2 regions of the Parabacteroides goldsteinii genome follow, and region 2 is predicted to be linked to the other one. Evidence: riboswitches for the same ligand, from Rfam matches in the RefSeq annotation. Region 2 holds a riboswitch; the other holds the start of a gene.
The links. A riboswitch is a leader RNA that binds a small molecule or an ion and turns the genes downstream of it on or off. The one in region 2 is predicted to bind thiamine pyrophosphate.
Positions count from the first base shown of each region.

Region 1: another riboswitch for thiamine pyrophosphate. It lies ahead of K6V26_RS18940 (TonB-dependent receptor); the one in region 2 lies ahead of thiD (bifunctional hydroxymethylpyrimidine kinase/phosphomethylpyrimidine kinase).

Region 1 covers NZ_CP081906.1:4,418,599-4,434,900, reverse strand. Annotated here, with positions in the region: gene K6V26_RS18985 (HU family DNA-binding protein) at 1-275, shown strand, start outside; gene K6V26_RS18980 (HU family DNA-binding protein) at 319-771, shown strand; partial or broken gene K6V26_RS18975 (Rpn family recombination-promoting nuclease/putative transposase) at 855-1,747, opposite strand; gene K6V26_RS18970 (DUF3575 domain-containing protein) at 2,068-2,625, shown strand; gene K6V26_RS18965 (DUF3868 domain-containing protein) at 2,634-4,121, shown strand; gene K6V26_RS18960 (hypothetical protein) at 4,179-4,547, shown strand; gene K6V26_RS18955 (thiamine diphosphokinase) at 4,673-5,308, opposite strand; gene K6V26_RS18950 (PDDEXK nuclease domain-containing protein) at 5,334-6,377, opposite strand; gene pnuC (nicotinamide riboside transporter PnuC) at 6,438-7,031, opposite strand; gene K6V26_RS18940 (TonB-dependent receptor) at 7,045-9,246, opposite strand; TPP riboswitch at 9,310-9,425, opposite strand; gene K6V26_RS18935 (SusD/RagB family nutrient-binding outer membrane lipoprotein) at 9,563-11,170, opposite strand; gene K6V26_RS18930 (SusC/RagA family TonB-linked outer membrane protein) at 11,211-14,606, opposite strand; gene rimP (ribosome assembly cofactor RimP) at 15,603-16,070, shown strand; gene nusA (transcription termination factor NusA) at 16,080-16,302, shown strand, end outside.
Region 2 covers NZ_CP081906.1:1,968,159-1,984,460, reverse strand. Annotated here, with positions in the region: gene K6V26_RS09215 (IS1182 family transposase) at 81-1,742, opposite strand; gene K6V26_RS09210 (2-hydroxyacid dehydrogenase) at 2,141-3,139, shown strand; gene K6V26_RS09205 (patatin-like phospholipase family protein) at 3,228-4,082, shown strand; gene thiC (phosphomethylpyrimidine synthase ThiC) at 4,088-5,791, opposite strand; partial or broken gene K6V26_RS09195 (thiamine phosphate synthase) at 5,870-6,376, opposite strand; gene K6V26_RS09190 (thiamine phosphate synthase) at 6,493-7,089, opposite strand; gene thiD (bifunctional hydroxymethylpyrimidine kinase/phosphomethylpyrimidine kinase) at 7,091-7,936, opposite strand; TPP riboswitch at 7,957-8,054, opposite strand; gene K6V26_RS09180 (AAA family ATPase) at 8,224-8,772, shown strand; gene K6V26_RS09175 (DUF5686 family protein) at 8,900-11,452, shown strand; gene K6V26_RS09170 (BamA/TamA family outer membrane protein) at 11,705-12,940, opposite strand; gene K6V26_RS09165 (PAS domain-containing sensor histidine kinase) at 13,023-14,681, opposite strand; gene K6V26_RS09160 (patatin-like phospholipase family protein) at 14,881-16,302, shown strand, end outside.

The DNA of each region.
Region 1 (16,302 bases), 2.5 Mb from region 2:
AGGCCGCCAAACGTTGTATGGGAGTGTCGAACAGTATGATAAGAATGGTTATCGACGATTTGATCGAGGTGTTGGAATGGAATCTGCTCAATCACATGTCGGTGAAGTTGGATGATTTCGGGACGTTTCGTCCGGGACTCGGATGTAAGCCTCAGAGTGAGGAAAAGGATGTGAATGCAGATGTTTTGTGCCGTCGCAAAATAATCTTTACCACAAGCGGAAATTTCAAAAGGATACTGGATAATGCAAGTGTCCGGAAGTCCGAAAAACGATGAATTTGTAGTCTCTTTTTTAATAATCATTTAATAACAAATCAGTATGGCATTAAAGTATGTAGTTAAGAAAACTGTTTTCGGGTTTGATAAAACCAAGGCAGTGAAGTATGTAGCCCGTCCATTGTTGGCAGGTACGGTAGATTATTCCGCTCTTTGCGATCAGGTAACCAAGGTTGGTATGGCGCCCCGTGGCGTAGTGAAAATGGTGACTGACGGTCTGATCGATGCTATCATGTGGAATCTGGAAAATCATTTGTCGGTGAAGCTGGGTGATTTCGGGACGTTCCGTCCTGCTTTCGGGAGCAAGAGCCAGGATACGGAAGAGGCTGTAAATGCCGAGGTTTTGCGCCATCGTAAAATCATCTTTACCCCGGGGGCTTATTTCAAGGGTATGTTGAACGAAGTAAGTATCCAGAAGTTCGAAATCCCCAAAACCGATGAAACCGGTTCGGGCAGTAGCGAAGGCGGTGGTTCCGACCGTCCGGAAATCGAATAGGAACTATTCTTTTTCTGATTAACAAAGCAGGCACGGACCGGATAACGGGGCGTGCCTGTTTGGTTTTAGTAAATATTTATGTGTTATAGTATGGCTATTTCTTCGAGAGAAAGTCCGGTATATTGGCTGATAGTTTGCGGATCCAAGCCTTTGGCTTTCATGTTAAATGCTATAGCCTTAGTGGCTTTTAGGCTACCTTGTTCAATCCCTTGCTCAATTCCCTGTTCAATTCCTTGCTCAATCCCTTCTTCCTTGGCAGCACTTAGGACGTCGTTTTGGATCATTATATTTTCTAAGTGACGGTCGTAGGCTTGACGTTCCTGAGGGGGCATATCGTAATAGCGAAGTTTTTCGCGCGCTTCGGGAAGTCCCGGGGCTTTGGCTTCGGAGGATATTTTCCCGGTTTTCAGGTAAGTGATCCATTCTTCTAAAGGAGTTACGGCAAGTTTATTGAATTCGTTGACGCGTATCAGATAGTATTCCGGGAAAATTTTATCTGGTGTTTTTCTGATGATGGCATTCTTTTCTTTCAGACTGATTTCGAGTTCATCATGGGTGTTGAGTCCGCAGAAGCGTGAAGAACCCTTGTAAATATAGTCTTCTCCTTTTCCCATATCGAAATAGATGATACTGATGGAATAGATTTTTTTACGGATGAGTACGAGTCTCCTATATTAATATGTTCGGTAATTGCTTTCGCTACCCCGTAAAGAATGCGTTCAAGATAATAAATCTCACGTGTGTTTTGTATCTCAATGATGATGATATCGCCTTTACTGTTCTTTGCTTTGATATCGACACGGTTGAATTTATCACTCTCGTCTTCCATGTTTGCTTCACTTTCGAGAATTTCCATGATATGAATATCTTCTTCCAGAAGAGTTTTGAGGAATCCTTCGAGTACGTCGAAATTCGCTTTGTTGCGTAAGAGTTTTTTTGCGGCCCAATCGAATCGGATGTAATTTTCTTCTTTCATAGTTGTATAATATATTGATATTTATAATTATACAAATATACGACATTCTTGGAATACCATTCGCGAAAGTCACTGCTTTTTGAGAATGAAATCCAAGAAAATCGCAACTTTCCCAGATTATGTTTTGTCGGTATTTCTATCCGTAGAGGCGAGGTGAGGTGGTGTTTCTATCAAAACCGGCTAATTTGGTAGAAACACCCTATTAACTTGAAAGACTTGCCTATTATTTGGAATAAAGTAAATAACTACTTTTGTAAACGTTGAAAATCTTTCTTTTTAATTAGATTTGCAGGGTAAATGAAATTATAATAATAATGTATATGAAAAAAGTACTTTTCCTCTTTTTGCTTTTGGCAGGTATGACGAATGTCTATGGACAGAAGTTTGCGGTGAAGTCTAACTTGCTTTACGATGCAACTGCTACCATTAACCTGGGAGTAGAGGTCGGATTGAGCAAAAAGTGGTCGCTGGATTTGTCCGGTAACTATAACGGCTGGATGCTGGGAGACGAAGCTCGTTTTAAACATTGGCTGGTACAGCCGGAAGCACGTTATTGGCTGTGCGAGAAATTTAACGGACATTTCTTCGGTGTGCATGCTCATTATGCTGATTATAATGTGGGTGGTCTGAAGATTCTGGGTGAAAACATGGAAAATCACCGTTATCAGGGACATCTGTATGGGGCAGGTCTGTCGTATGGTTATCAGTGGTTGCTGAGTAACCGGTGGAGTATGGAAGCTGTGATCGGTGTGGGTTGGGCGCATTTGGAGGACGATAAGTATCCGTGTGCTGTTTGCGGCTCTATCGAGAAAAGCCGTACCAAGGATTATTTCGGCGTGACAAAAGCCGCTCTTTCCTTTATTTATTTCTTTAAATGATCGGGACAATGAAAAACAGAAAGAATATCTATATAGCAGCCGCTTTGTTGGTGGCCGGTGTGGTTCCAACAGGAGCACAAACGGGAAACAGTCCGATCAGTGTCGCTTGCAACGACCTGATGCAGAAAGGGGATTCACTTTATATCGATGCAACAATCCGGGTGAAGGGTGACCTGATCGAATCGCGTAAGTCATTGACATTGACTCCACTGTTGGAAAGTGCAGAACAGAAAGAAGGACTTCCTTCCATATTGCTGAACGGAAAAAATCGTGCAAAAGTTTATAAACGTGAAGTCGCGTTGAAGAACTTGCAAGATGAACCGCGTTATCAGGTTCTTCGGGCCAGTGACGCTTCGGAGCATACTATTCCTTATAAAATGGTGATAGCCTGGGAGCCATGGATGAAAGATGCCCGTTTCATTCTGGCACAGGATCTGTGCGGTTGTGGAAAAGAAGAAGCGGTGGGTCCGTTGCTGATCGCCGATAAGATTCGTATGGCACCGACGGAACGGTATAAGGTGCAGCCGACACTGGCATATATTTCGCCGGAGGCTGAAACTGAGAAACATCGTGCCGAAGTGGGAACAGCTTATCTGGATTTCCAGGTGGGAAAATCGCAGATCTTGCCGGATTTCCGTAATAATGCGTCTGAATTGGATAAGATCAACAGTACGATCCGTTCGGTAACGTCGGATAAGAATATCACTCCGAAGGGTATTATATTAAAAGGTTATGCTTCGCCGGAAGGTTCGTATGCTTCCAACGACCGTTTGTCGGATAACCGTGTGAAGGCTTTGCGCGATTATATCCGTTCGAAGAATGATTTCCCGCAGAGTTTCTTTACGCTGGAAAACGAACCTGAAGACTGGGCCGGTTTCAAAGCGCAGGCAGAGGCTGACTATGATATGCCGGCACGTGACGAAGTGCTTAGTATTATCAACAGTGACTTGCAGCCCGACCAGAAAGAGGCTAAACTACGTGCTTTGAAAAGCGGATCTGCTTTTAGTTATGTTTTGAAAAATATTTTCCCGTCGTTGCGCCGTTCGGAATATCGTATCGACTATACGGTTCGTGAGTTTACGGTAGAAGAAGGTCGTGAGATTATCAAGACCCGTCCGCAACAATTGAGTCTGAGTGAAATGTTTGCCGTAGCCAACAGCTATGAAACGGGAAGCAAGGAATATAATGATGTATTTGAAATTGCTGTACGCATGTACAGTTCTGATCCGGTGGCTAATCTGAATGCTGCTAATATCTCTATAGGAAAAGGTGATTACGAATCCGCTAAAAAATATCTGTCGAAAGCAGGTAATTCGGCTGAAGCAATCCATGCCCGTGGCGTTATAAAATTAATTGAGGGTGATCTTGATGGGGCAGAAACTTTGCTGAAACAGGCAAAAGAAGCCGGTGTGATAGACGCAGCAGCTAATTTGAGAGAATTACAGAAGAAAAGAGATGATAATGCTTTATTTGATAGTTTCAACATGCATAATTGATATGTATACCGTGTGGAATTATAATAAATAGAGTCTATTTTTGCATCAGAATGATTTATGGAAAAGCATAAAAATAATAATATGGAACATGCTGCACAAGTCGAATACGTTTTAGTAAACGAGATTGACAACCAGAACGGAGTGCATCTGTATCTGGAAGGAAATAAATGGTGCGCCTATGAACGTTCCGCTTATTATCTGGCTCAGTTGAAAGTGCCGGTTGTAATAAAGAAGGAAATAGTTCGTGACGGATATGACGTGATTCTGTTGAAAGCTTTTTTTGAAGTGGACGACATGCGTTTGCCTCTTGCTCCGAAGACTATTCTGAAACAAGTGGCTGACGACAAGCTCTTATTTCAGTTGAACGATCAGATCGATGGCTTCCCCGAATGGAAGGCTTGTCAGCTGAATAAATTACCAGCATAAAAGGTGAAGCCGTGAGGCTTCGGTTAAGTATACTAAGTTGTAAAATTGAGGGTGTATTAAGTCCCCGGAAGTGAGTGGTTATCCTTCCGGGGCATTTTTTTTAATTGAAAATTGAAGATTGAAAATTATGCGGGGGACTGGAAATAGACGATTAATCGGGCATCGGGGGATAAGGTGAGGGTAAACTCGGTTCCCAGGGCTTCGTTGAGGGAGCCTTGCCACCAGGATGTCAGGCGCCGTCGGGTGATGGGCCATCGGAGGCCTTCGGTGGTTATTTCTCCACAGGGATACATGGAAAAGATGGATATTTGCTGGCCGGGTGTGCATGGTAGCGTTGTTGTCCGGAGGACGGGGATGAAGCGACCGTAATCGGAGAGCATTTCCACGACTTCGAATAGAGGAGCAAAGTCTGTCAGCAAGGAGATGTTTCCGAGCGTATGGTCTTCGCGAAGTCCCGTAGCTCCGAGAATCAGTATTTTCCGGTAACCGGAAGCGTGGGCGAAACGTACAGCCTTGGTCAGGTCGTTTATCTCCTGGTCTTCCACGGTATGGATACGGTCGGCATATAGCCGGAGCATTTCCGATGGAATACTGTCCAGGTCGCCGACAATGGCCGACGGGACCAACCCCCTTTCATGAAGGTTCTGCACGGCCCCGTCGCAGGCAATGATGACGGGTGTTGCTTTTAATAATTCCAACGGCCCCGCTGTTTGCGGAAAACTGCCGTTAGCAACTACTACACAATCATATAATGTTTCCATTTGTATTTATTCCTTTCTTTAAACTTTATTCTTTTAATTCAGCTTCAATTTCTTCTATTGAAGGCAGGCTTCCCTTGAAGTCTTCCGGACATAGGCGAGTTAGTTCGTATTCCGAGACGCCAATGGGCTGACTAATTCCTTTCAATGAATATTCGGCAATAAAGCTATCTTTATTTTTACATATCAACAGACCTATTGACGGATTATCTGCAGGGTGTTTCAATAAATCATTTACTGCAGTCAGGTAAAAACTTAATTTGCCGGTATATTCTGGTATGAAATCGGTTGCTTTCAACTCGATAACAATATAACATCGTAGTTTTAGATGATAAAAGAGTAAATCCAGATAAAATTCTTTATTACCTACTTTTAAAGGTATCTGGCGGCCTACGTAGGCAAAACCAGCTCCTAACTCAATTAAAAATTTCGTGATATTGTCGGTTAAGGCATTTTCCAGTTCACGTTCTTTATAGCTATCTGTAAGTGTAAGAAAATCGAAATTGTAAGGATCTTTTAGTAATTCCTGGGCCAGATCACTCTGGACTGTTGGTAACAAACGGGAAAAATTTGATACGGAATGCCTTGTTCGTTGGTAGTCTTGTTGTTTGATGTGTAATTCTAAAATACTGCGGCTCCAACCGTTTTCAATTGTTTTGTGTATATAAAAAAATGCTTCTTCAATGGATTTGCATTGAATGATAATACGTAAATTATGTCCCCAGGGAATTTGTGAAACTGTTTCCCGTAATTGGTCAACAACTTGTTGACCAATTGTAATGTCTTGGTTATAAAATGAATACCATCTTTTGATGTATTTGATATTGGTTGTGGAAAAACCTTTCATCTCAGGAAATTCCTGCTGTAGATCTGAACTTAATTGTTTTATCAAGCCATCCCCCCACTGTGATTGTTCCTGTTTGGAAACAATTTCCTTTCCAAGCTCCCAATATAGGTTGATTAATTCTGTATTAACTTTCAATGCCGCTTTGATTTGGCTGTTTCGTATACGGAATTTAAGATCGGTGAGCCATTGCTTGTATTCAATGTCAGATTTAAGAATTACATTCATAAGGTTTTGTTTTTAATAAGTTTGTAATACCTCACAAATGTAGAGTTTATTTTCAACATTTCATATCCGTTCTTTATTTATTCCTTTCTTTTTCCAGGTGAAATATCCGACGATGGCCAATATTGCGTAGCAAATGTACAAAAACATGGTTGGATAGAGGCCACGGAGGTAATAAAGATAAACGGATACGAAATTGACGATTACCCAGAAGATCCAGTGTTCGATGATACGGCGGGCCAGCATCCAGGTGGCTACGATGCCGACGGAGGTGGTGAAGGCGTCGCCCATCGGGATGGGGGAGTCTGTGAAGTTATGAAGTACGTAATATAATAAGGCGTATATAGCTAGGATAGCGGAAGCTATCCCTGCTAATAACGGCCAGGTGATATGACGGTAGAAAATCAGGTCATCGGAGACTTTCTCTTCAGTGACGCTTTTTTTCGTACAGGTCCATTTTTTGAAACCGTAAATGCTGATGGCAACATAGTAGATATTCAGCCCCATATCGGCATATATCTTTGAGAAGAAAAAGACAAATACGTAGACCAGGGAGGTGAGGAAGCCTACTACCCACATTGCTTTATGCTGCCTGATCTCTAATAACAGGTAGAGAAAACCTGTAATGACACCGAAATATTCTAATAGTTGTTCCATAATTTATATTTTTCTAGAACCTGATTGTTACTCTGACCATGGCGTTTGTGCCGGCCTGGGTGAAATAACCGTCGTCTTTGTTGACGATCCCTTTGCTGATGTAGGTATATACCCAGGCGTTTGTTTCATATTTCTCGTTGAAGAGGTTGTTGATGGTGACGTCGACGCCGATCTCCTTGACAAACTTCGGCTTGAAAACATATCCGACACGCAGGCTGTTCACGAAATAGGGATTGATGGAACGGTCTTTGGTGGAGGTATTGTCGATGTATTGACGGCCTACAAACTGTGAGTTGAAGCTGGCGGAGAATCCTTTCAGGTTGAAATCGAACATGCTGTTGGCGATGATGCCGGGAGAGAAGGCGATGTCGGTTGTTCCCAGATAATAACTTGCCTGGCCTCCGTTATCGAAGTCATCTATATAATGAGTGAAATTCTTTATTTTGTTACGGCTCAGAGTGACGTTTCCGTTCCAGTCCAGCCAGTGGGTGATACTTACGCCTCCGGTCAGTTCAATTCCCATGCGGTAGCTGTCTTTGATATTGCTGGTCAATGCTTCACCGATTTCGCTGATTTTGCCGCTCAGGATCAATTGGTTGTTGTAGTCCATAAAATAAAGATTGGCTCCGGCGCGGAAACGCTGGCTGCCGAAGCTGTAACCGGCTTCGTAGTCGTAGAGTGTTTCGTGAGTAGGACGTTCGTTGACTGCAGCTTCCGTAAAATTGTCGCGATTGGGTTCACGGTTGGCGACGGAGAAAGAGACGAAAGCATTATGACCGCCTTTCTGGAAATTGATACCGGCTTTCGGGTTGAAGAAGTTCCAGTTTTTGTTGACGTAGATTTCCTTACCGGTATTGTCGTCACTTCCTTTGATCGTGTAATGGATGCCACGGTATTGCAGGTCGAGGTATCCGTTCAGGTAGGGGTGGAACCGGTAGTTGCCTTTTACGTAAAAGTTATAATCCAGTTTGTTCCCTCTGTTACGGTAATATTCGTAGTCAGGCGAGGGGAGTGCTTCTGCATTTTTGACCCACATGACACGGCCGAAATGGTCGCCTACATATTTATTGACAGCTGAACCGAAGCTCATCTGGAGACGTTCTGAGCGATAGTTCGCACTGTAAACTACACCGTAAAAGTCGTTGTCCAGCCATTTACGGCGGACGAGGTCGGAACTGACGATTGTGTCGCCTTTCCCGTTAATATAAGACTCGGGGAGTTTGTATTTTGTAAATTCTTCATTGGGCTTATAGTCTTCGTAATATCCCTCTCCATGTGTGTAATGGAGTGTCAGGTTCATATTCCACAGGTCGCTCAGTCGCTGACTTGCCATCAGGTGGTAGTTTTGCTGCCGGTAATTGTCTGTCTGGTTGTCGTAGAATTTTTTAACGCCGTTCTCTTTATATTCTCCGCAAGGGTTGTAGGTCCGGTCGCTTTCCAGATAAATGGAAGGGACACCGTTCCAGGCCTGATACGTTTTTTCTATATTGCCGAATGTCTGGAAGCGGACCAGAGTGTTGTCGCCGTAATAGGTGGCTGAGCCGAAATAAGAGTGCATATTGGCTGTTGCCCGGTCGATGTATCCGTCGCTTTGGACGTTAGAGTAGCGGGCGTCGAAAACGAAATGATCCCGGAGTAACCCGGTTCCTGTTTTGACTGAGTTTTTGACGGTTCCGAACGAACCTGCCGAAAGGCTGTATTCGGCATACGGTTTCAGGTCCGGCTTTTGCGTTTGCATGGCGACGGTGGCACCGAAGGCGGCGGCTCCGTTGGTCGATGTCCCAGCTCCCCGTTGTATCTGTATGTTATCGACGGAAGATGCGAAATCGGACATGTTGGCCCAGAAAACGGTGTGAGACTCGGAGTCGTTGACCGGTACGCCGTTGACCGTGATGTTGATGCGGTTGGCATCTGTGCCGCGGATACGGAAGCCCGAATAGCCGATACCTGTCCCGGCGTCCGAAGTCATGATGACGGAGGGGGATTGGGAGATGAGGTAGGGGATACCCTGACCGTCGTTTTTGCGGCTGAGTTCGTCTTTGGATACTTCGCTGTAAGCCACCGGAGTGCCTTTGGCTACTTTGGTGGCGGTGACGACTACTTCGTCCAGTGATAAGTCACGTGAAATTTTGAGAGAATCGACAGGCTCGGGACGGTTTCCCGCTGCTGCGAATGTTGCCAGAGATCCGGCACAGATAATCAATACACTTTTCATCCTTTTTACCTTAATGTTTAAAAACCTGATAAGTGAATAGGAGAGGTGTGTTGTGTGAAGAAGTATACCATGTTTTACAATTCCCTTCGACGGCATTATCCGTATCAGGTAATATGGGTATAATCTCAGCCTGCGGCACGTACTGTATCGGTACGTGGCAAGCACCCCTTTGTATTCGGGGCACAAAGATAAGGAAAGTCAGGGAATTGTACAAATGGAAAAAACCGCCGCGAATCACTTCGGGGCGGTTTCGACTCCACAATTTTCCATCAATTATGTTGTAATTATTTACTGTGGATATATCTCTGTTTATTTGTTATTCAATAGTGGTGTACCAATTGCTCTTCATCCAGTTCAAAGGAGCGTACCAGCTGTCTTCCTTACCTCCCAGATGGGCATTCAGGTTGGCTGAGTTATAGTCTTTTTCGTCAGCCGGATACTGGATGCGGTCCAGAGGAAGCGGAGTTGCGACAGATTGTGGGTCGCGTTTGAAATAAATTTCCGGATATCCGGTACGGCGGACAACATTCCATGCTTCATATTCCTGGATAGCACCGTGATGGATCCAACGCTGTGTAAGGATACTTTTTTGCGGATTGCTGGCGTCCCATTGTGTTTCGGCATATGCTTCAACTTCGGCTGCTGAGGGAGGAGTTAACGGATCACGGTAGGTACCGGTTGAATTCAAATCAAAATAGAATTCAGTGGAAAGTTTTATACCGTTGATATATTCGCTCTTGGCATTACCGGTAGCCCAGTTGTTGGCATAGGCCTCCGCCTTCATGAAAGCAACTTCGGCTGCTGTCATCCAGAGTCCCGGGAATCCGGGGTTACGGGTGAAGGTCGATGTATCCAGGGCTGCGTAATATTTAGCCGTACCATGTGTAGAGATACTCATATTCGTTTCCTGTTCTGTGAGTGTTTCAGACGGATCGAGGCCGATATATTCGTTATTCCAGTTACTGTCATACAAGACTTCCAAACGTGGGTCCGGATTATTGGTGTTGGCATTCAATGCGCGTTGCATTGGGCCGGACATGCGGTTGTAAGTTGAATTCTCGATTGCGTTTTGCAGGTCGCGGTCAAAATCAAACTGGTCATCGTCGGTTTGTGGCACTGTGATATTATCAGAGTTTAGATCTACCATCGGATAAGTACCGGGATTTTCCAACATGGTTTTGATCGCAGCACGTGCTTCACTTACCAGGTCACCGTTAGAAGCCAGGTGAGTAGCTACACGTAAACGCAGGGAGTTCACATATTTACGCCATAAGGTGATATCGCCGTTGTTCACATAGTCTTCTGCATTCAGGTAAGTACTGGCATTGGCTGTAAGCGAACGGCCGTTGAGATATGTGTTGACTTCGTCCAGGTCGCTCAGGATCATTCTATACAAATCGATATCCGAGTCGTATTTAGGTTTGGAAGCTTCTACGTCTCCTGTTGCCCATAATGTGCCGGCTTCAGAGAATGGTACTCCACCCCAGGAGGAACAAACTTCATAAAGTTGTTCTTCCATTACTGTACGTCCCAGCAAGAAGAAGATACGATAGTCTTCTTTTTCTTCTTCCGGAAGGTTGTTGAATTCGGTTTCCAACACTCTGTACTGGGTGACAGTGTTATAGAAGTTTTTCCAACGTTCGTTGAAATACCCCTGACCAGCACCGGCAAAGCGGTCTTTACTGTTTGTATGACCGATCACTCCGGAGAATAGGCCGGAAGTGGTGGAAGATACATAATATCTGTAATAGACCGGATTCATCCATGTATTAGAGGCTTGCCATACTCCAACCATCAAGGCCGGGCATGATACCGTCTGTGTCTTTGACGGGTCCTGATATTGATCCGTGAATTTGTCGTCACTACAGGAAGACGTTGCCAGAAGGGCAGCACATCCAAGTGCGAGTGCATATATTTTTTTCATAAATCTTTCAATTTTAATATTCTATATTATTTTTCGTCAATTAGAAGCTTGCACGTAATGAGAAGCCGAATGAACGTGTTGTGGCTGTTGAACCACCAATCTGTGCCTGCGTGATCCAGGTTGTACCGTCTGTACATTCTGCATCGAATTCTTTCAGGCTCTTATAGAAGTAGAACAGGTTACGACCGTATACGGAAACCATCAGGTTCTTGCAACCGAATTTGGAAGTTATGTTTTTCGGTAATCTGTAACCAAGGCTCAGTTCACGCATCTTTACATATGAATTCTTCTGTATTGCGTTTTCGTAGGTGATGTTTCCGGAATATCCCCAACCGTATTGGTTGTAATATGATTCACCGGCAGTGATGATCGTATTGTTCGGAGTACCGTCCTGCTTAACACCCGGCTGGATTACACCGTTATCGTAAACCATGTTACCGTTAACTGTAGATCCGGCAGGCTGGTCTGTCAAATGACGTTTTGAAGGGTCTGACAGGTCGTTGCCGTCTGCATACCAGGTAAGACCGCCACGTGAAGCGTCACGGTTATCCAATGTACAATCCAGGATACCGAGTTCGGTCATATACTGGTAAGGCAAGTTCAATACGTCACCACCAATACGGAAGTCGATAGTGGCATCCAGATAGAAATCTTTATAGTTCAATGAAGTGCTGATGCCTCCGACAACTTTCGGCATGGCGTTACCTGCTCTCTGGCGTTCTGTATAGTCTACGATATACAGACCGTTATCGCCAACGACTTTGTTTCCGTTCTCGTCTTTTACCGTACCGTAAACATACCAGTCACCCATCGGGCGTCCTACTCTGGATTGCAGCACTGCGGCTCCGTTATCTACTGTAGAATGGTCGATAGAGTTGATACCGTCTATCAGTTTCGTTACTTCGTTCTTGTTCCATGACCAGTTGGCGCGAATGTCCCAGTTCCAGTCTTTAGTCTGGATAACTGTACCATACAGAGACATTTCAACACCGGCATTCTTTAATTCACCGACATTCATCCAGATGGAAGTACCTCCTGAAGATGCTGATGTTGTAGTCTGAAGGATCTGGTCTTTTACTGTATTCTGGTAATAAGAAAGTTCGAAGCCCAAACGGTTGCCGAGGAACTTGTTTTCCCAACCCAATTCGAATTCGTATTTCTGTTCCGGTTGTATTTCATTGTTTCCAAGTGCCTGTGGAACCTGATTGTAGATATAACTGCCTACAGCGCTCTGGTTGTAACCGGTAGCTGCTTTATATATTTCCGGGGCGTTACCTACAACACCGTAGCTAAGACGAATTTTACCATAATCCAGCCATTCGGGTTTATTATCTTTCAGCAAAGATGAATAAATGACGCTACCGTTCACAGAAGGATAAACGAATGTGTTGGATCCGGGGTACAACGTAGATGTTTTTTCCTGGCGCACAGTTCCTTCCACATAAGCCCAACTGTCGTAACCGAAAGAAGCTGTAGCAAAGAAGGCTTGTTTTAACAGCGATGCTTTTTTCATCGATGGATTTGCCGGTGTTAATCCGGAAGAGTTCAGGTGGAACCAGTTTTCAACACTCAGACCTCCGCGGGTACTCACTGAGGTGTCGAACTGACTTTCCTGACGGGCAGACCAACCTGCGGTTGCAGCAACATTGTATTTTTCAGCAAATGTACGGTCAAACATCAACATGATATCACCGTAATAGATCTCATACTTTGAATTTTTCAATGAATAGGATCCGGTATAGTTGCCCGGCTGTCTGAATACGTTCGGAGTTTCTGTTGAGTTCTTATTCTCAATTACATTGTACGTCAAGTCTGTTGACAGACGGCCGCGTGCGGTCAAACCCGGAATGATTTCCCAACTTGGCGTTACACTCGCGATGAAACGGTTATTGTCTTCCAACTGTTCTTTACCTAAGATATTCCAGAAATACTCTGAAGACATCTGATAGTTGGCCGGATTCCAGTCCCAGGCTTCATCAGGAGTCAATGTATTGCTGGTATAAGGGACGTTCATGTATCCCAAGCTGGTAACAGTGCTGTTCTTCATTGCTGCGATGTCATCATATCCGGTGAACATACCTGCATAGTTTGTCAACAAGCGGCTGATACGGTAAGCGCGGTTTTTAACATGCTGGCGCATGTAGTTTGCCGAGTAATCCACTTTTAAGTTTTTCAGGATATTGGCGCTACCAGAAAGAGCAAAGTTGTGCTTGTTGTTGTGCGAGTTCAACTGTGTCGGCGTATTATCCATATAGGTATAGGAGAAACGCAGGTTGCCTTTTTCCGTTCCGTTGGTAATGGCCAGGTTATAAGTCTGGTTGATACCTGTCTGGAAAACATCATTCCACTGGTTGTGGTCGATAGGTGCGTAAGTACGAATAGCCCCGTTATAATTGTATAATTGGGTGGTATAGTCGTATGGACGTCCCCATGAATAATACGTATTACGCGGAGAGATTACCTGGTTTCCGTTACGGTCTGTACGGGTATTCTGGAAACCGGTTTGCTGTTCGAATTCACTAGCGGTGGCCAACAGGGCATTGTCGTATCCCGGACCGAATTCTTTCTGGATGCTCGGCATGTAGGCTACTTTGTCAAAGCTTACATTTGCACTGAAGTCTACACCGAGACCACTCTGGCCTTTACCGCTTTTAGAGGTAATCATCACAACACCGTTGGCTGCTTCAGATCCGTACAGGGCAGATGCGGCGGCACCTTTCAGGATAGAGATGCTTTCGATATCTTCCGGGTTGATGTCTACCATACCGTTGGATTCTACACGCTGGTTGGTCCAGTAACCGTCTTTGTTGGCGTCGCCGTTGTGGATGGGCACACCGTCCATTACGATCAGCGGCTGTGTCGTACCGGTGATAGAAGACAGACCACGTACGGAGATGGATACGGAGGAAGTACCACCACCCGGAGCTGCCTGGATGCGCACACCTGAAGCCTTACCGTACAATGATGTGGCGAAGTCCGGAGTACCCGTTTTGATCAACTCTCCGGCATCGATTGTACTTACGGCATAACCTAGTTTTTTGGCGTCTTTCTTGATACCCATGGCGGTAACGACTACCTCGTCCAGTTTTTGAGTATCTTCAGCCAGTAGGACTGATAAGGAAGATTGACCGGTGTATGTCACTTCCTTTGTTGCATACCCGATGAAAGAAATCTGGATGACGCTTCCGTTCTTTACATCGCTCAGGCTAAAATTACCTTCTGTGTCGGTAATTGTGCCGTTTGTGGTTCCTTTCACGACTACAGATGCTCCGGCGATCGGGCCGAATTCATCTTCTACGGTACCGGTAACTTTCCCGTTCTGCTGGGAAATCGCGGTTTCATGCTTCTCTGGCGCAAAGTCAGCGGATGCACTTACGGGAAGTGTCATTGCTCCTGCGACAAGAATCAAGCTGACAGGTTTGAAGTTTTTCAACATAATAATTGATTTTATTAATAAATGAGGCGTTCTCTTTGTCCCCCTTCTTTTTCTTTTACTCTATTTTGTTTAAAATGTGTATAGAAAACTTTAGATCCTGACGTTTAATAGTTGGCGAATTCATAGTCCTAAAAGAACTCACGTGCTTTTATTATGTTGATGAATTGGGTTTAATTTGCATATTATCAGATAGTTAAATGTATATTGGGTTTGGTGTGTATTCGGCCTGTTGGAATTTGAAAAAATCAGAGGTATATCAGAATGAAAAAAATTAGTCCGTTTATGTCTGAATTATTGAAAAAAGCGCCTGTTTTTAACATAATCCCCCTGCTTCATGAAGAAAATTAACAGTTTGTTCCCGGATAACAGATTGTTCTTCTACTGCGGTTCAATATTAATCTCTAAGCTGCTTTTTGTAGTTATATTACATATTTATAGTGATTTATGGAAGATATTTATACTGCCTGAAAAGGTCGTGTTGTGCAATGTTTTCTTTTTTAACAATATGTATCGCTTTAATGTTTATTTTATATATTGATAAATAAATCTTCGCGATTTTTGGGATTGAGATATAAAAAAGTATTATTTACGATTAGTTAGGGATATAATTGTTGGCGATATGTTAAAAAACGGACTGTCAATCATTTTTTTTAAACAAAATGCAATATAATGAAACAATTATTCTATATATTTGCACTGTAATAATTGTATAGAGTTCTTTTAGAACTATGTTATATATCAATGAATTGAACTCATTTCTTGCCTTGTTTTTTATGTTTTCACCTGAATCCATCCATTGTTTTAATTTCCTAAAAGATGTAACCTATATTAAGTATTGAGATAAAGAGAGTTTATCTTAGGCTGCAAAACGAACTTTTCTGATAAAAAGATTGTATTTGTTTGAAAACTCACTGATTATTTGTATATTTGCGGGCGATTAAGCGAAGATGAGGAGGGGGCGGGTAGTCCCCTTCTTTTGTTCTTAACAGTATGTTTATGATTGAAAAGGGAGTAATAACTCAGTTGGTTGAAGAGAAATTGGCTTCTTCCGACAATTATTTGGTTGACGTAGTAGTTAAGCCGGGAAACCTTATTATTATTGAGATTGATAATGATGAGGCAGTTTGCATTGATGATTGTGTGGAATTGAGCCGGTATGTAGAGGAACATCTGGACCGGGATGTGGAAGACTTCGAGTTGGAAGTCGGTTCGGCAGGGGTTACCTCTCCTTTTAAAGTACTTCGTCAATATGTAAAAAATATAGGGAACGAAGTGGAGATGCTGCTGAAAAGCGGTGTGAAACTGACCGGAGTATTGAAATCGGCCGATGAGAACGGTGCAATAGTTACCGTTGAAAAGCAGGTAAAACCTGATGGTGCCAAACGTAAAGTTACTGTCCGGGAAGATCAATCCTATACATTCGAAGAAATAAAATATACAAAATACCTAATAAGATTCAAGTAAAGAAAGATTATGGCCAAGAAAGAGGAAACAATCAGTATGATTGACACACTTGCGGAGTTCAAGGAGTTGAAGAATATAGATAAGGATACGATGATCAGCGTGCTGGAAGATTCCTTCCGTAACGTAATCGCTAAAATGTTCGGTACGGATGAGAACTACGACGTAATTATCAACCCTGAAAAAGGTGACTTCGAGATCTGGAGAAACCGCACGGTTGTGGCTGATGACGAAC
Region 2 (16,302 bases):
GGCTTTTCATCCGGTAAATGTGTCAAAACTAAGGCACATCTCCTTTTTTATCTTAAAAATAGTCGTTCCTCTTTTTTTGTCTATGCGACTATTTTTTCAGTAATTAGGTAATAAGGCTTAATATTCGTCGTATGTTGAGCCACACGTGGTCTGATAAAGATAAATATAGTGTGTGTACTCCTTCTCTTTCCTGCTTTTAGTAGTTTTGTACACATCTTTTTGATATTAAAAGCTATAGCAAAGAAGGCAAAGTCCATTGTAACCTTGTCTTCTCCCACATGCCGGAACCTTTTGTATGCCATGTTGTGTTTCATTTGTCCAAAAACTGCTTCCGGTTCTATACATCGCCTTCCCCTATGCCTGATGCCTTCTTTCGAGAGTAACCTTTCCCGTGCCTGCCGTTTGTATTGGTTTAACCGGTGGTTGACTTCTATAATACGGTTCCCCCGGGCTTTAAAGCAACTGCCACGTAAAGGACACCCTTCACATCTTTGTGCTTTATACCGGGCACTTTCGGTGATGTATCCGCTAGCTGTTTTGTCACGCCTGGTTCCTATACGGTTCATGTGCTGCCCCATAGGACAAACGTAATAATCCTCTTCCGCATTGTAATAGAGACTCTCCGCATGGAATGGATTGGGGGTATAACGGGGACGCTGTTCTTTATGGAAGTAGTTGTACTTAACAAAGGCTCCTATCCCATTATCTTGCATGAACCGGTAATTTTCTTCCGAGCCGTAACCGGAGTCTGCCACACCGACAGTCGGTAAGCGGTTATAGCGTTGCTCAAAGGAGTGGAAGAAAGGTATGAGGGTCAGTGTATCGGTTGGGTTGGGAAACAGTCGGAAGTCTATGAGGAATTGGTTCTGGGTACCTATTTGCAGATTATATCCGGGCTTGGTCTGTCCGTTTCTCATGGCGTCCTCTTTCATGCGCATGAAGGTGGCATCAGGATCGGTCTTGGAATAGGAGTTGCGTTCTCCAAGAGTGTCAAGATGGTTGTCGTATTCCATCAACTTGTCACGGTACTCCTCAAGTTCCCGGACCTGTTTCTTCTTTTCCCGGATGACTTTCTTTTGTTCCTTGTCCTTTGTTACAGGCTGGTGTTCCAGCACCTCTTTAAGTTCATTCACTATATCTGAGAGCATGGCGGGAGTGAACTCTACGGGTGTGTCTTTGGCGGAGTTCTCTTGGGCTATGGCTTCATCCACCTGCTCCAGGAGAATGCGGATCTTATCCATCAGCTTTGTACGGTTCTTTTCGACTGTCTTGCGCCAGACAAAAGTATATTTGTTGGCTCTGGACTCAATCTTGGTACCGTCAATATACTCTACGTCAAGGCTGATGAAACCTTTGTCGACAAGGACAAGAACCAACTGCGTGAATACATTATTTATCTCTTCTTTTACACGATTACGGAAACGGTTGATGGTTATAAAATCCGGATGTTCATTACCGGAAAGCCAGATATAATGAATGTCACGTAGGAGAAGCTTCTCTATTTTGCGGCACGAATAGATATTGTTCATGTAGGCGTAGATAATCACCTTAAGCATCATTTTAGGATGATAAGGACAACGACCGGTTGCTTTATAAAGCTTCTTGAAATTGTCAAGATTGAGATTATCAACAACAGTATTAACTATGCGAACCGGATCGTTCGCTGCTATGTTTTCATCAATTCTTCCGGGAAAAAGAACTGTTTGGTTGGGAATGTAAGGACGAAAATGTAACTTTGCCATAATGAAAAACTTTATGCCTAAAGATACAAAAACTTTGGGTAATAACAAAGCCCGGGCTTGTGAAAGTCTGGGCTTTGTGCATAAAAAAAGGTTGTGCCAGCGTTTTGACACAACCTCCTGTTATTTTCAGGTCTTCGGGACGTACTCCTTCCGCTTCTTCGGGAGTTATCAGTCCGCGGTCGATGAGACGATTTATAATTACGTTATAAAATTCAGTATAATATGGTTTTAACTGTAATCCGTCAAAGCAATACCGGACATGTTTCGGTTTGGGGATTATGCTGGCAAGGAAGATACATTCTCCCAAAGTCAAAGCTGAAGGTTCTTTGGCAAAGTAGAAATAATGCTTTTTCTCAACATTCGATATGTTTAATCTGTTTTAATAAAAAACAAATAATATGTCATACAAGATTGCATTTTTTGGAGCTAAACCATACGATATAGCTTCTTTCGATAAAGTAAATGAAAAGTATAATTACGATATCAAGTACTTTAAGGGGCACCTTAATCCGAATAACGTTGTCCTGACGCAGGGTGCCGATGCTGTCTGCATCTTTGTGAATGATACGGCCGATGCGGCTGTTATAGATGCGATGGCCGATAATGGGGTCAAACTGTTGGCTTTACGGTGTGCCGGTTTTAATAATGTAGACCTGGAAGCGGCTAAAGGTAAACTTCCGGTTGTCCGTGTGCCGGCTTATTCTCCTTACGCCGTAGCCGAATATTCGTTGGCTCTGATGCTTTCGTTAAACAGGAAAATCCATCGTGCTTATTGGCGGACACGTGACGGCAATTTCTCACTGAATGGCTTGATGGGATTCGATATGCACGGAAAGACCGTTGGTATTATCGGTACCGGAAAGATTGCCAAGATATTGATACGGATATTAAAGGGACTGGGTATGCATATTCTTGCTTACGATGTTTATCCGGATTATAAATTCGCGGAAGAGGAAGGAATTACTTATACGACGCTGGATGAATTATACAAAAATTCGGACATTATCTCGCTTCACTGCCCGTTGACGGAGCAGACCCGTTATATCATTAACGATGATTCAATTGCTAAGATGAAAGACGGCGTAATGATTATCAATACCGGCCGTGGACAGTTAATTCATACGAATGCTCTGATTGAAGGACTGAAAGAAAAGAAGATTTCGGCAGCCGGACTGGATGTGTATGAAGAGGAAGGAGATTACTTCTATGAAGATAAATCCGACAAAATTATTGACGACGATGTGCTGGCGCGTCTATTGTCTTTCAATAATGTGATTGTCACCTCTCATCAAGCCTTCTTTACCAAGGAGGCAATGCATAATATTGCGGAAACGACCTTGCAGAACATCGAGGATTTCCGTCAAAACCGTCCTTTAGTGAACGAAGTTATTCTGTAAACAGACTATTTTTTTATCGCTGATTTATTATATTTTTGTGGCCATTGTCCGGTGTGAGCCAGGCAATGGCTTTTTAAATTTAATAATTATGATAATAGATAATCAGACAGGACTTGTATTGGAAGGCGGAGGGATGCGTGCCACTTTTACGGTCGGAGTATTGGACTGTTTTATGGACCACAATATCTGGTTCCCTTATACGATAGGGGTATCGGCTGGCGCCAGTAACGGCATATCTTATGCGTCCCGGCAGAGAGGACGTTCGCGTTTCGGCAATATAGATTTATTGAAAAAGTATAATTATATCGGTCTCCGCCATTTCCTGCGCGGCAAGGGATATATCGATATGGAATATTTATTCTATGTTTATCCTGATAAATACTATCCGCTGGATTACGATACTTATTTTAAATCGAAAGAACGTTTCGTGATGGTTACCAGTAACTGTCTGACCGGGAAGGCGGAATATTTCGAAGAGAAGAAAGATAAAAACAGGCTGGTAGATATTTGTTGTGCCTCCTGCACATTGCCGGTTCTTTGTCCAGTTGCCTATGTGGACGGCGTCCCGATGGTCGATGGCGGAGTTTGTGATGCCATTCCTATCCAGAGGGCTATTGATGACGGTTTCCGGAAGAATGTGATAATCCTCACAAGAAATAAAGGATACCGTAAAAAGGATAAAAACTTTTATCTGCCGGGATTCATCTATAAAAAATATCCGGCCATACGGGAACAGCTCAAACTGAGGTATAAACGTTATAATGAAGTACTCGATTATATCGACCAACTGGAAGCCGAAGGTAAAGCATTCGTGATTCGTCCTGAAAACAAAATAGAGGTGACGCGAACAGAAAATAATCTGGAAAAGCTGGAAGCGTTATATAATGAAGGATATGCTTTGGCTGAAAGGTTAATAGGGACGGCCCTGACAGCCGCCCTATAACAGTTTTATTCTTTACATTCCTTATGCAGGTCTTTGCTTAAACGCATGGCGCAGAAGTTCGGACCGCACATCGTACAATATTCCCCGTCGGTAACAGCGCTTTCCTTATAATATTGCAAAGCCCGTTCCGGGTCGAGTGACAGGTTGAACTGGTCTTTCCAACGGAAATCAAAACGTGCCTTACTTAATGCGTTGTCACGGACCTGTGCTCCGGGATGTCCTTTTGCCAGGTCGGCGGCATGGGCGGCTATCTTATAGGCAACCACTCCGTTGCGTACATCTTCTTTGTTTGGCAATCCCAGGTGTTCTTTCGGGGTTACATAGCAAATCATAGCTGTGCCATACCAGGCAATTTGTGCGGCACCGATAGCCGATGTGATATGGTCGTATCCCGGGGCGATATCCGTTGTCAACGGGCCTAATGTATAGAACGGGGCACCGTGGCAGGCATATTGCTGTTCTTTCATGTTCTCATGAATCTTGTTCATCGGGACATGACCCGGACCTTCGATAATAACCTGAACGAATTTCTCCCAGGCAATCTTTGTCAATACGCCCATCGCATGCAGTTCGGCAAACTGCGCTGCATCGTTGGCATCATAGATGGAACCGGGACGAAGACCGTCGCCGATAGACACAGCAACGTCATATCTGCTCAGGATATCGCATATTTCTGCAAAATGGGTATACAGGAAGTTTTCTTCATTATGCAGCTGCATCCATTTAGCCATAATGGAACCACCACGCGAAACAATACCTGATAAGCGGGTCGCTGTCAAATCGATATGTTTTTTCAATAGTCCGGCATGAATGGTGAAATAGTCCACGCCCTGTTCAGCCTGTTCAATCAGTGTATCGCGATATACTTCCCAGTTCAGTTCTTCTACGTTTCCGTTCACTTTCTCCAAAGCCTGGTAAATAGGAACTGTTCCCATCGGAACCGGACAGTTACGGATAATCCATTCGCGTGTCTCGTGAATATTGTCACCCGTCGAAAGGTCCATCAGGGTATCGCCACCCCATTTACAACTCCACACCGCTTTTTCAATCTCTTCACTGATACCGGAAGACAATGCTGAATTACCGATATTGGTATTTATTTTCACCAAAAACTTCTTACCGATAATCATCGGTTCCGCCTCCGGATGGTTGATGTTGGACGGTATGATGGCACGTCCGGCAGCAATTTCTTTACGGACAAAGTCGGGAGTGATATAAGATTTCAGTCCCAGGGCTTCGATTTGCTGGTTTTCACGTATGGCCACATATTCCATTTCCGGAGTTATGATACGTCGTTTGGCATAATACATCTGGGTGATATTCTTACCTTCTTTGGCACGGTAGGGAAGGTGACGCTTCGGAAAACGTATCTCATCCAGACTTTTATCTTCCAGACGGGCACGGCCATACTCGGAAGACAACTCGCTCAGTTGTTCGATATCCTTACGTTTCGAACACCATTCTTCGCGGATACGGGGAATACCGGCATTTATGTCTATATTTATTTTAGGGTCGGAAAAGGGACCGCTTGTGTCATAGACAATCACCGGATTGTTTTTCTTGAAAACTTGCTCTCCGTTTTCGTCGATAGTGACGGTATCCAGAAGTTTGATTTTACGCATACCCACTTTTATCTTGTTGATTTCGCCCGGGATATATATCTTTTCCGATGCGGGATAGGTAATACGCATGTTTTTCTTGCTTGCCATTACAGTATGTTTAATATTTATCTCATTAATAAAACGACGGGTCTCTTCTACGGGGTCTTCTGCATGGATAATCGCTCCCGATACGGCTATTCCGGTAATTCCGGTCTCCATTAACGGGGTAACATCTTCCAGGCAGATTCCTCCGATTGCAAATATCGGAATTTTATAGCCAGCCTCCTTACATTGCTGCACTATTTTTCTGTATCCTTCCAGACCGAGAACGGGACTGAGTTTCTTTTTCGTTTCTGTATAACGGAATGGTCCAAGGCCGATATAGGAGGCTCCTTGTCCGACAGCACGCTCGATATCCTCAAAGGTATTGGCAGTGGCGCCGATATAGAAGGTTTCGCCCGGAAATAACTGCTCTTTTGCCATTTCCCATGCGGCGGATACTGATATATCTTCTTTCCCCAGGTGAACAGCGTTCGCCCCGCATCTCAAAGCAATCCGTGCATTATCGTTTATACAATAGATGCATTTGTTTGTATGCTCATTGATTAGTTGCCCGATTTCCCTGGCTGTAAAAATATTCATGTTTCCTTTCATCCGTAGCTGTACCCATGAACAACCGCCGTCAAGAACCATTTTGACTTCTTCCCGTTCCGTGTATTTAGAAGTACCGTGGGTTATAAACATCAGGCGTTCACCACTGCCCTGTGGAATAAATTGTCCTTTATCTTCGTGCTTGCGCAAATGATATTCTATTGCCATATATCCAGTTGTTTGTATCGTTTTATTATAGATGTCTCGTTTATTACAGAAGGGGCCTTGCCCCACAAAGCTCCCAGAATGGCAGCTCCACCGAAATGTAAGGAGGCAATCAGCGGAATGTTCTTTTCTTCTATTCCACCCAAGGCAATTACCTTTTCGTTGATTATGCCCGAAGCAGCCGCCTCCCGTAATCTCTCCATCGGAAAGCCGTTTCCGTATCCCTCTTTGGATATACTTTGAAAGATGGGGCTCAGAAATACATAATCCAACTGTTTGTTATCCTGCACTTCCTGCAAGGAATGGCACGAACGGCTTATGCTTCCGGCAAAACCTTCCGGCAGGGTATTATTCCGGCTGTTCAAATGGATGCCGGCCAACCGGTATCCGGTTGTGAGTTCGAAATGCTCGTGCAACACAATCCGTGAATGATATTCGGCAGGGATAGCGTCCAGTAAGAGACGAAACCTGTCGATGTCGCTTTGGGGTTTCCGCAGATGTAAACGCTGCATTCCTTCCCTGAACAAATGGGTTATTATCCGGCTTTCCCCTTCAAAAAAGAAAGGAGTTGTGATTACGAACAGCTTCATACTATCCTTTTATCTCTGTTTTTACTAAAGGAACCGGAGCAAAGAAATGGTTCAGGGGACCATGCCCGTGTCCTGTCCGTACATCTTTGCCTTCAGTAATCGCTTTTGTTATATACTCTTTAGCCAGTCTGACGGCATCCGGCAGGCTCTTACCCAAAGCCTGATAAGCGGCAATAGCAGAAGACAACGTACAACCGGTGCCGTGGCCGTTGGTCGTAATTACAGTTTCCGCCGAAAGCCGGAGAAGGGATGCCTCCGATACATATAATATATCAGTCATCTCTTTTCCTTTTAAATGCCCTCCCTTCATTAATACGGCACGGCAACCTAAAGACAGCAACTTCTCTGCCGCCTGGCACATCTCTTTTTCGGAAGTTATCTTCATTCCGGACAGGAATTCAGCTTCGTCGATGTTGGGAGTGACCAGCGATGTCCGTTTGAACAGTTCCCGGACAATTATGTCTATGGCATCATCCTGCAATAATTTATTACCGCTGGTCGAAATCATCACTGGGTCCAGGATAATACGCGACGGTGAATAAGTATCGATTGCATTTACGACGATTTCTGCCGCCGTTTTATTATGCAGCATTCCTATTTTGACTGCATCGATGGTAATATCTTCAAAAACCGCATCCAACTGGCCTTTCAAGACTTCCGGAGAGATGGCTTGTATGCCTCTGACACCTTGTGTGTTTTGGGCCGTAATGGAGGTGATTACGGAAGCTCCGTAAACTCCCAATGCTGAGAATGTTTTAATATCTGCCTGTATCCCGGCTCCTCCGCCGCTGTCGGAACCAGCAATGGTTAACGCAGTCGGATAACGATATAATGTATCTGTTTTCATATTTACACACGAAAGGAGGGAAAAGCCTTGTCTGTCTTTCCTACGGCGGCATTACCCGCATCAGGTTCACAGGGTATAATCTCAGCCCGTTTACAGTATGGCACCCCTTTTCGTGTACAAAGGTAGAAAGATTGATAAGAGAAAACAAAAGTGAAATGTTAAATTTAAGAGTGAATTGATAGGTTTAAAAAAATAATCCAGTATATTTGCATCTACAATTCCGGTTATAACAGCTTTTCTTCCGGGTTGTATTTCCTTTTGGCATAATAGTCATAAAAAGACAAATCATGTTGATAAAAACAGGCTTGTATGTTATTACCGGTGGACCAGGAACGGGTAAAACATCATTAATTGAAGAACTTAAAATAGTTGGATATCAAACAGTAAAAGAAGTAGCACGGGATATTATCAAAGAACAACAGCAACAGGGTGGAGACGCATTGCCCTGGAAAGATACCGTTTTATATACCAGTATGATGCTGGAACGTTCTGTTGAATCATATCTGGCTCATAAAGAAAATGAAGGCATATTATTTTTTGACAGAGGAATCCCTGATACACTGGCATATGCAAGGTTGATTGGGTTAACCGACCGGAAAGAAATAGAATTGGCTGTCGATAAATACAGGTATAACAGGCAGGTATTCATACTTCCTCCCTGGGAAAATATATATCATACGGATAAAGAACGTAAACAATCATTTAATGAAGCGATAGATACATATTATGTAATGAAAGATGTCTACAAAGATGCAGGATATACATTGATTGAAGTCCCGAAACTTCCCGTTACGGAAAGAAGGAATTTTATTATTAATAGTATAAATTCATTTTAAAACATCTATTTTGGGTCTTTTAAGTGAGATTTGTTGTCAATTGGAATATAATCGGTTCAATTTGGAACATTCATAAAAAAGAATCTGTTATAATTTTGCGGAGTTTAACGAGGGAGTTAATAAAATAATGGGGAAAAAGATTGTTTTTATTCTGGCACTTGTTTTGGTTGCATTTGCATCAAAAGCCCAGAACACTATAATAAGTGGAATAGTAACGGACTCTATTACAGGAGAAACGTTACCATATGTTTCAGTTATACTGAAAGGTACAACTATCGGGACAACGACTGATGATGACGGTAAGTTTACGTTGACTACCTCGTCCAATGCACGGACTTTGTCCGTTTCATATCTGGGATATACCGAAAAAGAACTGAAAGTGACTATAGGTAAAAAGAATTATTTTAAAATACCTTTGGCCCCTTCCAGTATTGATTTGGGTGAAGTCATTGTAAAGCCGAAGAAAGAGAAGTACAGCAAGAAAGAAAATCCAGCCGTGGCTTTTGTCAAGAAGGTTATCGAATCTCGCGAAAGTAATGATCCCCGTAATCATGATTATTTCAGTTACAGCCAATATGAAAAGATGGTTTTCGCGATGAACGATTATCAGCCGAAACCTAAAAAAGAGAATGGTAAGGGCGGGAAATTCGATTTTCTAATCGATTATATCGATACGCTGGATGTCGGAAAGACCATTTTGCCAGTGTCGGAGAAAGAAAAGGTGGAAGGCATTTTCTATCGGAAAGATCCTAAAGTAGAAAAAAGAGTCGTGCTGGGAGCAAAGGCGGCCGGTGTAGATGAAATATTTTCACGGGATGGTATGCAGCAGTTTCTGGGAGAGGTGTTCCGTGAGGTGGATATCTTCAAGAATGATATTCCTCTTTTCCTGCAACGTTTTGTAAGCCCGTTGTCTAGCATGGGGCCGAACTTTTATAAGTATTATTTACTTGATACCCTGGATGTGAACGGACAGAAATGTGTAGACCTGGGATTCGTTCCTTTCGTTTCTGAAGGTTTCGGATTTACCGGACATCTTTTCGTTACGCTCGATTCGACTTATTTCGTTAAGAAAGCAATCCTGAATGTTCCTAAAAACATCAACCTGAACTTCGTCAGCGGAATGACTATTGAGCAGACATTCGAAAAGACGGAAGATGGTACACGTATTATTACCAAAGATGATATAAATGTCGATTTCAAGCTGACGGAAAAATCGAAGGGAATGTATGCCCGAAGGTTGAACATATACAGCAACCATTCTTTCCTTCCGCCCGAAAGCGATGAGATATTTAAGGAGAGCGCTCCGATTATCACATTGCAGAACGCCTATAAGCAGACAGAAGATTTCTGGGATTTGAACCGTCCGGAAGAAGCCGGTAAACGAAAACAGAATACGGTTGAAAAATTGATGGAAAAGTTACGTTCGGTTCCTATTTTCTATGTAACAGAAAAAATTGTTACAATCCTGACTTCCGGTTACATAGGAACCAGCACTGACCCCGCTAAAAATAAATTCGAATTCGGACCGGCCAATACCTTTATCAGTGGTAACGCGATCGAAGGAGCCCGTTTCCGTGTCGGAGGAACTACTACTACTGCTTTCAGTAAAAGATTATTCCTGGAAGGATATGCCGCTTATGGTACAACAGACCGGAAAATCAAGTATGATGCCTTGATAGAGTATTCATTCAATGACAAGAAGGAATACCGTAAAGAATTTCCGGTTAATTCTATCCGTCTGGAATATCTTTACGATATCAACCAGTTGGGACAGCAATATATGTACACCAACAAAGATAATATCTTCCTGGCCTGGAAACGTCAGAGAGATACCCGTGCAACTTATCTGAGAAATGCCGAACTGACTTATTACCGCGAACATTATAATGGTATCGCTTACGGTGCGGTTTTACGTAATAAAAAGGAATATTCGACAGACTATGCCGTTTTCGACCGGATAGAGGAAGATGGCCGCATTACTCCTATAAAGTCTTACTCGATGACGGAGCTGGAATTCAAATTCCGTTATGCCCCGAACGAGAAATTCTATCAGACCCGTAACTATCGTTATCCTATTACTTTCGATGCTCCGGTAATTACATTGAACCATATTACTGCCAGAAAAGGGGTGTTAGGTGCTGACTATACCTATAACCGTACAGACCTGGGTATTCAGAAACGTTTCTGGTTCTCGGCCTTCGGATATCTTGATATTATCGGTAAAGCAGGTAAGGTGTGGGACAAAGTTCCTTATCCGTTATTGATATTGCCGAACGCGAACTTATCCTATACAATCCAGCCTGAATCATACACCAATATGAATGCGATGGAGTTCATCAGCGACGAGTATGCATCCTGGGACGTTACTTATTTTATGAACGGACTTCTTTTGAACCGTCTTCCCCTGATAAAGAAACTGAAATGGAGAGAGGTTCTTTCATTCCGTGGAATGTATGGTCATCTGACCGATAAGAATAATCCTTACTATGGTGGCAAAGATTTGTATCTGTTCCCGGAAGGTTCTTATACATTGGGTAATACGCCTTATATGGAAGCCGGAGTAGGTATTGAGAATATCTTTAAGTTCCTTCGTCTCGATTATGTCTGGCGTTTGACCTACCGCGATAATCCGGGTATTCAGACAAAAGGTGTACGCTTCTCGATGAAGCTATCGTTTTAACGAACACACTTGCGAACCGAAATAAAAAACATCCGTCGTCATTTACTCTAACTAATGACGGCGGATGTTTTTTTATGCAGTTCCCTCAGAATTTCCTAAGCAGGAAACGCTGGTTTCCTAGTAAGGGAACTACAGTTTCCCAGGCAGGAAATTACAGTTCCCTGGCAGGAAACTGAAGTTTCCAAAGAGGGAATTACGAGGAAACTGTAATCGATTGACAAATAGCCTACTAAGGCTAAAATGAAGATTCGGTTAAAATGCCTCTGTCATGTTCATATAAACCTGAACTCCATCCAGTCCCGGCTCTTTACCGATGTCGAGTCTGAAGTTCTTGCCCGGTTGCATTTGCACACGTAATCCGGCACCAAAATTCAGCTTCCATTTATTCCAGTCGAACGGAGTGTCACCGATTGTTCCGGTTCCCATCCAGGCAACAAAACCGCATTTAGCCCAGAAGTTTCCGCTTTTGTATTTTTCCGGTGAGCCGAACATGTGGCGGTATTCCAATATGCCATAGGCCATGGATTTATCCCGGTATTTACCCCAGTAATATCCGCGCAGGTCGAAGGGCGAACCGAAAGAGGGTAATTCGGAGTAGGGGACATCTCCCATGCCTATCTGGCTTTTAGCAATCCATGCCAGGGTACTTCTTGGGCGGAATACATTCACAAAATGCCGGTATTCAAGTTCCAGTATTTCGTAGTTATAGGCACCTCCGAGATATTTTCCGAATGCTTTCATATTCCCGCTTAACAAGACTCCTTTTGTGGGGGTGGCGACATCGTTTCTTGTGTCGTATTGAATCAAGCCTCCGATTCCCACGTTCAGGTATTTCCGTTTGAACTGATTGAAATAGTAGTCTTGCTCCATCACCGGATTTATATCCGATGCATTTGTAAAGTTGATATCGAACAGTCCTCCCAAGTAAAAATGCGGACGGACTTCCCAGACAAAACGGGGATATATCTGGAAATAACTTCTATGGTAGCGGGTTGTCGAGTCGCTTCTGTCTACATGTTCAATGGTTTCATAGCCTTTGCCGTAATAATGGGCCGGTTCGTTCCTGTATCCGTAGCTGGCATAAATACGGAACTTATTCTGGTTAAAGAAGAAAGTTCCGGCTCCTGCCACCACGATCGTACCGTTTATTGAGAGGTTGATTCCTGCCGGAAGGAAAGAACGCTGCGAAATCGTATCGTTTTTGTTCATCCTGAAACTGGCCAGTACGGCACCTCCGACACCTAGCGATGCTTCCGGAGTATAGGACGGACCACCCAGGACAGACCACCAGATCTTTTTATGGGCCCTGATGGAATCTTTGCGTAACTGACGGTAATAACGTTGCAATTGCTTTTCGTTAAGCTGTTGCCCATCAACAATAACAACCTCTTTTGAGACAGTGTCGTTCGGCGTTAAGTTCTGTGCCTTTCCCGGCAAAACAGAGACAAACAGGAGTACTCCTGTAAAAGCGATTAAATGTTTAAACATTGACTGTTCTTTATTTTAGGTTGCAAAAGTATGAAAAAGAAAACATACCAACACCTTTTTTGTTCACAGCCTTTGGAATACTTTAGGTTTCTTCAGATTCTTTCATTGGAATGCTTAACCAGAACAGAGAGCCTTTGCCTTCTTCTGATTCCACTCCGATGCTTCCTCCGAACTTTTCGGCAATCATGGCGCAGATAGGAAGCCCCAAACCTGTTCCCTGGGCGAATGTATTCAGTTTGACAAAGCGGTCGAAAATCTTATCTTTCTTATCCTGAGGTATACCTATTCCGGTATCTTTTACATAAAAACGAATGGCTTTGCCTGATTCTTCGATCGTATACCCAAAAGAGACAGCCCCTTCAGGTGTAAACTTCAGGGCATTTGTCAGGAAGTTGATCATGACTTGCATCAGCCGGTTACGGTCTGTGTAAATCAGGCATTGAGGCAATTTCTCGTCAAATGAAATGCTGACAGCTTCGGATTTGTTCTTTAAAATCATCTGGCTGCAAATTTCTTCCATTAATTCATTAATATCAATCTGAGAATAGGTAAAATCCAGGGAGCCGGATTCGATCTTTGCCATATCGATAATATCGTTGATCAATTGAAGCAAGAGTTCGTTGTTTGTCGATATGATATGAATAAACTCTTGTTTCTCTACAGGATCATCCGTCTCTGCCAGTAAGTTGGAAAAGCCGACGATTGCATTGAGGGGAGTCCGGATTTCATGGCTCATATTTGCCAGGAAAGCCGATTTCAAACGGTTGGCTTCATCTGCTCTTTTCACCTCAAACATCAAATGTTCTATCCTTTTTTTATCGGATATATCTTCGACCTTCATTAGTCCGCCAACAATGTTGGTATCTGTATGGTCAAAAAGAGGGATGGCACTGATCTCTACCGTTATGTCTCCTTCGGTAAATTCGTGGCGGACCGATTCTCCTTTTGTTATAGCTTCACTGAGAGCGCAACGGGGACAAGGTTCCGTTCTTCCCCTGACTGTTTCATAGCAGACCTTTCCCGGAGTATAACGCCGGCCTTTGGCTATTTTATGCAAGTTTGTGGTAGATTCCCATTGAACCCGGTATTCTTTATCTATATAGATGAGTCCGAAGTTAATACTTTCGAGCACCATGTTCTGGGTTTTAGCTGCATCTTCCAATTTCTCTTTTGCTTTGATGAGTTCCCTTTCGTACTCTTTCATTTGGGTAATATCCCAACGGGCAACCAACAGCAAATGACTATGACCATGGGCTATGATGGATTTATTTACAATCGTATTATGCAAAACACCATCCGGGGTTACGTAATCTTCTTCGGCCCTGTAATTTTTCCCTTCTTTGACTAGTTGTTCATCTATTTTCCGGTATCGCATTCCTCGTTCAGGACCAAAAATGTCGAAGTCGGAAAGTCCAACTATCTCTTCTCGGGGAGTACCGGATTGTAACTCTGCTTCCTTATTCCAGAATACGTATTTATAATCATCGTCGATATTTTTTACAAAAAGGGGAAAAGGCAGATTCTCTAAGATATCGAGGCTGAACAACGCTTCTTTTTCTTTGTTGTTTTCCTGCATATCGTCCAATAGGTCTTTATACCGTTTCTTTTCACAAACGAGTTTCCTGTTTTTGATTGCTAGCAAAACAACCAGGATAAAGAGGACCAAAATAAGCACCAAGTATCCTGCTGTTCCTGTTGGCAGCATTGATAGTATAGAATTCATCAATACAAGTATGTTCATAGAGTGATATTTATTTGTCTTACCCTTTCATTTTCGGCAAATTTATCATTTATATTTTAATTAATCTCTGAATGCTGCTGAATTTCATAATATTTTCGCTATTGTAGCACTAAATCTTAACACAATAAGCCTGCCACACACCTTGTAGTCTGAGAAAATAATTTTACATTTGAAGTTGTAAACTGAGAGAAAGTAAAGTATGAAGAAAGTAGCTGTTCTGGTAACCTTTTTGCTGATCGTCCTGCAAGCGGCCGATGCGCAAAAGGTGGGACTGGTATTAAGTGGTGGAGGAGCTAAAGGTGCTGCGCATATCGGAGTCATTAAAGCCTTAGAGGAGAATGATATACCTATTGACTATATAACCGGTACATCTATAGGTTCCATTATAGGTAGTTTATATGCCATGGGATATTCTCCTGATGAGATGCTGGAATTAATGTTATCAGAAGAATTTAGTTACTGGCAGACCGGTACCGTAGAAAATGAATATAAATATTACTTTAAAAGACCGGACCCGACTCCTGAGTTCGGCCATTTTTCTATTGATATGACCGATTCATTGCAAATCAAGGCCAACTTTTTACCGCAAAGCCTTATCAATCCGATCCAGATGAATCAGGCGTTTATGGCATTGTTCTCGCAGGCTACCGCTAAAGCCGGATGGAATTTTGACAATCTGTTTGTCCCGTTCCGTTGTGTCGGTTCTGACATCTATAATAAAAAGGCTATCATATTCAAGAACGGAGATCTGGGAGATGCTGTCCGTGCTTCCATGACTTTCCCTTTCTTTTTCCAACCGATCTGGAAAGACAGCATTCCTCTGTTTGATGGCGGTATTTACGATAATTTCCCTGTCGGACCGATGAAAGAGGCTTTTCATCCTGATTTTATTTTCGGATCGACTGTTGCCGGAGGAAATAACAAACCTTCCAATAATGCTTATAATCAATTGGAAACGATGATTATGCAGAAAACGGATTATGATGTTCCGGAAGAAGATGGCATGATGGTTAAATTCAGTTTCCCGACTGTTTCATTGCTGGACTTCCAAAAAGCAAAGGAATTGATGGATATCGGTTATAAACGTACGATGAGTATGATTGACTCGATCAAGCAAAGAGTGCCCCGCAGGGTTCCGCTTACGGAAGTTAATATGCGCAGGGTTGCTTATAAGGAAAGTTTGCCGCCGCTGATCTTTCAAAATATATATGTAACCGGCGTTTCCGAATCGCAGCGTAAGTATATCGAGGCACAACTGCATCGTGATATGAATCATGAATTTTCGATGGAAGAATTTAAGCGGGCTTATTTCAAGATGCTCACTTCTTCGAAGATACGGGAAATTATGCCCCATGCTGTTTACAATCGCAGGGAGAAAAAGTTTGACCTCTATCTGGATGTAAAGATGAAAGAAGAAATAACGGTCGGTTTCGGAGGTAATATTTCATCGCATCAGGCAAACCAATTGTTTTTAGGATTGGGTTATCAATATTTAGGCCGTTTTGCCGCCGATGTTAATTCTAACTTTCAGGTAGGTAATTCTTTCAGTGGAGTTATGCTGAACGGACGAATCTATTTGCAGACCAGGATTCCAACCTATCTTAACTGGCAGGGGGTATAT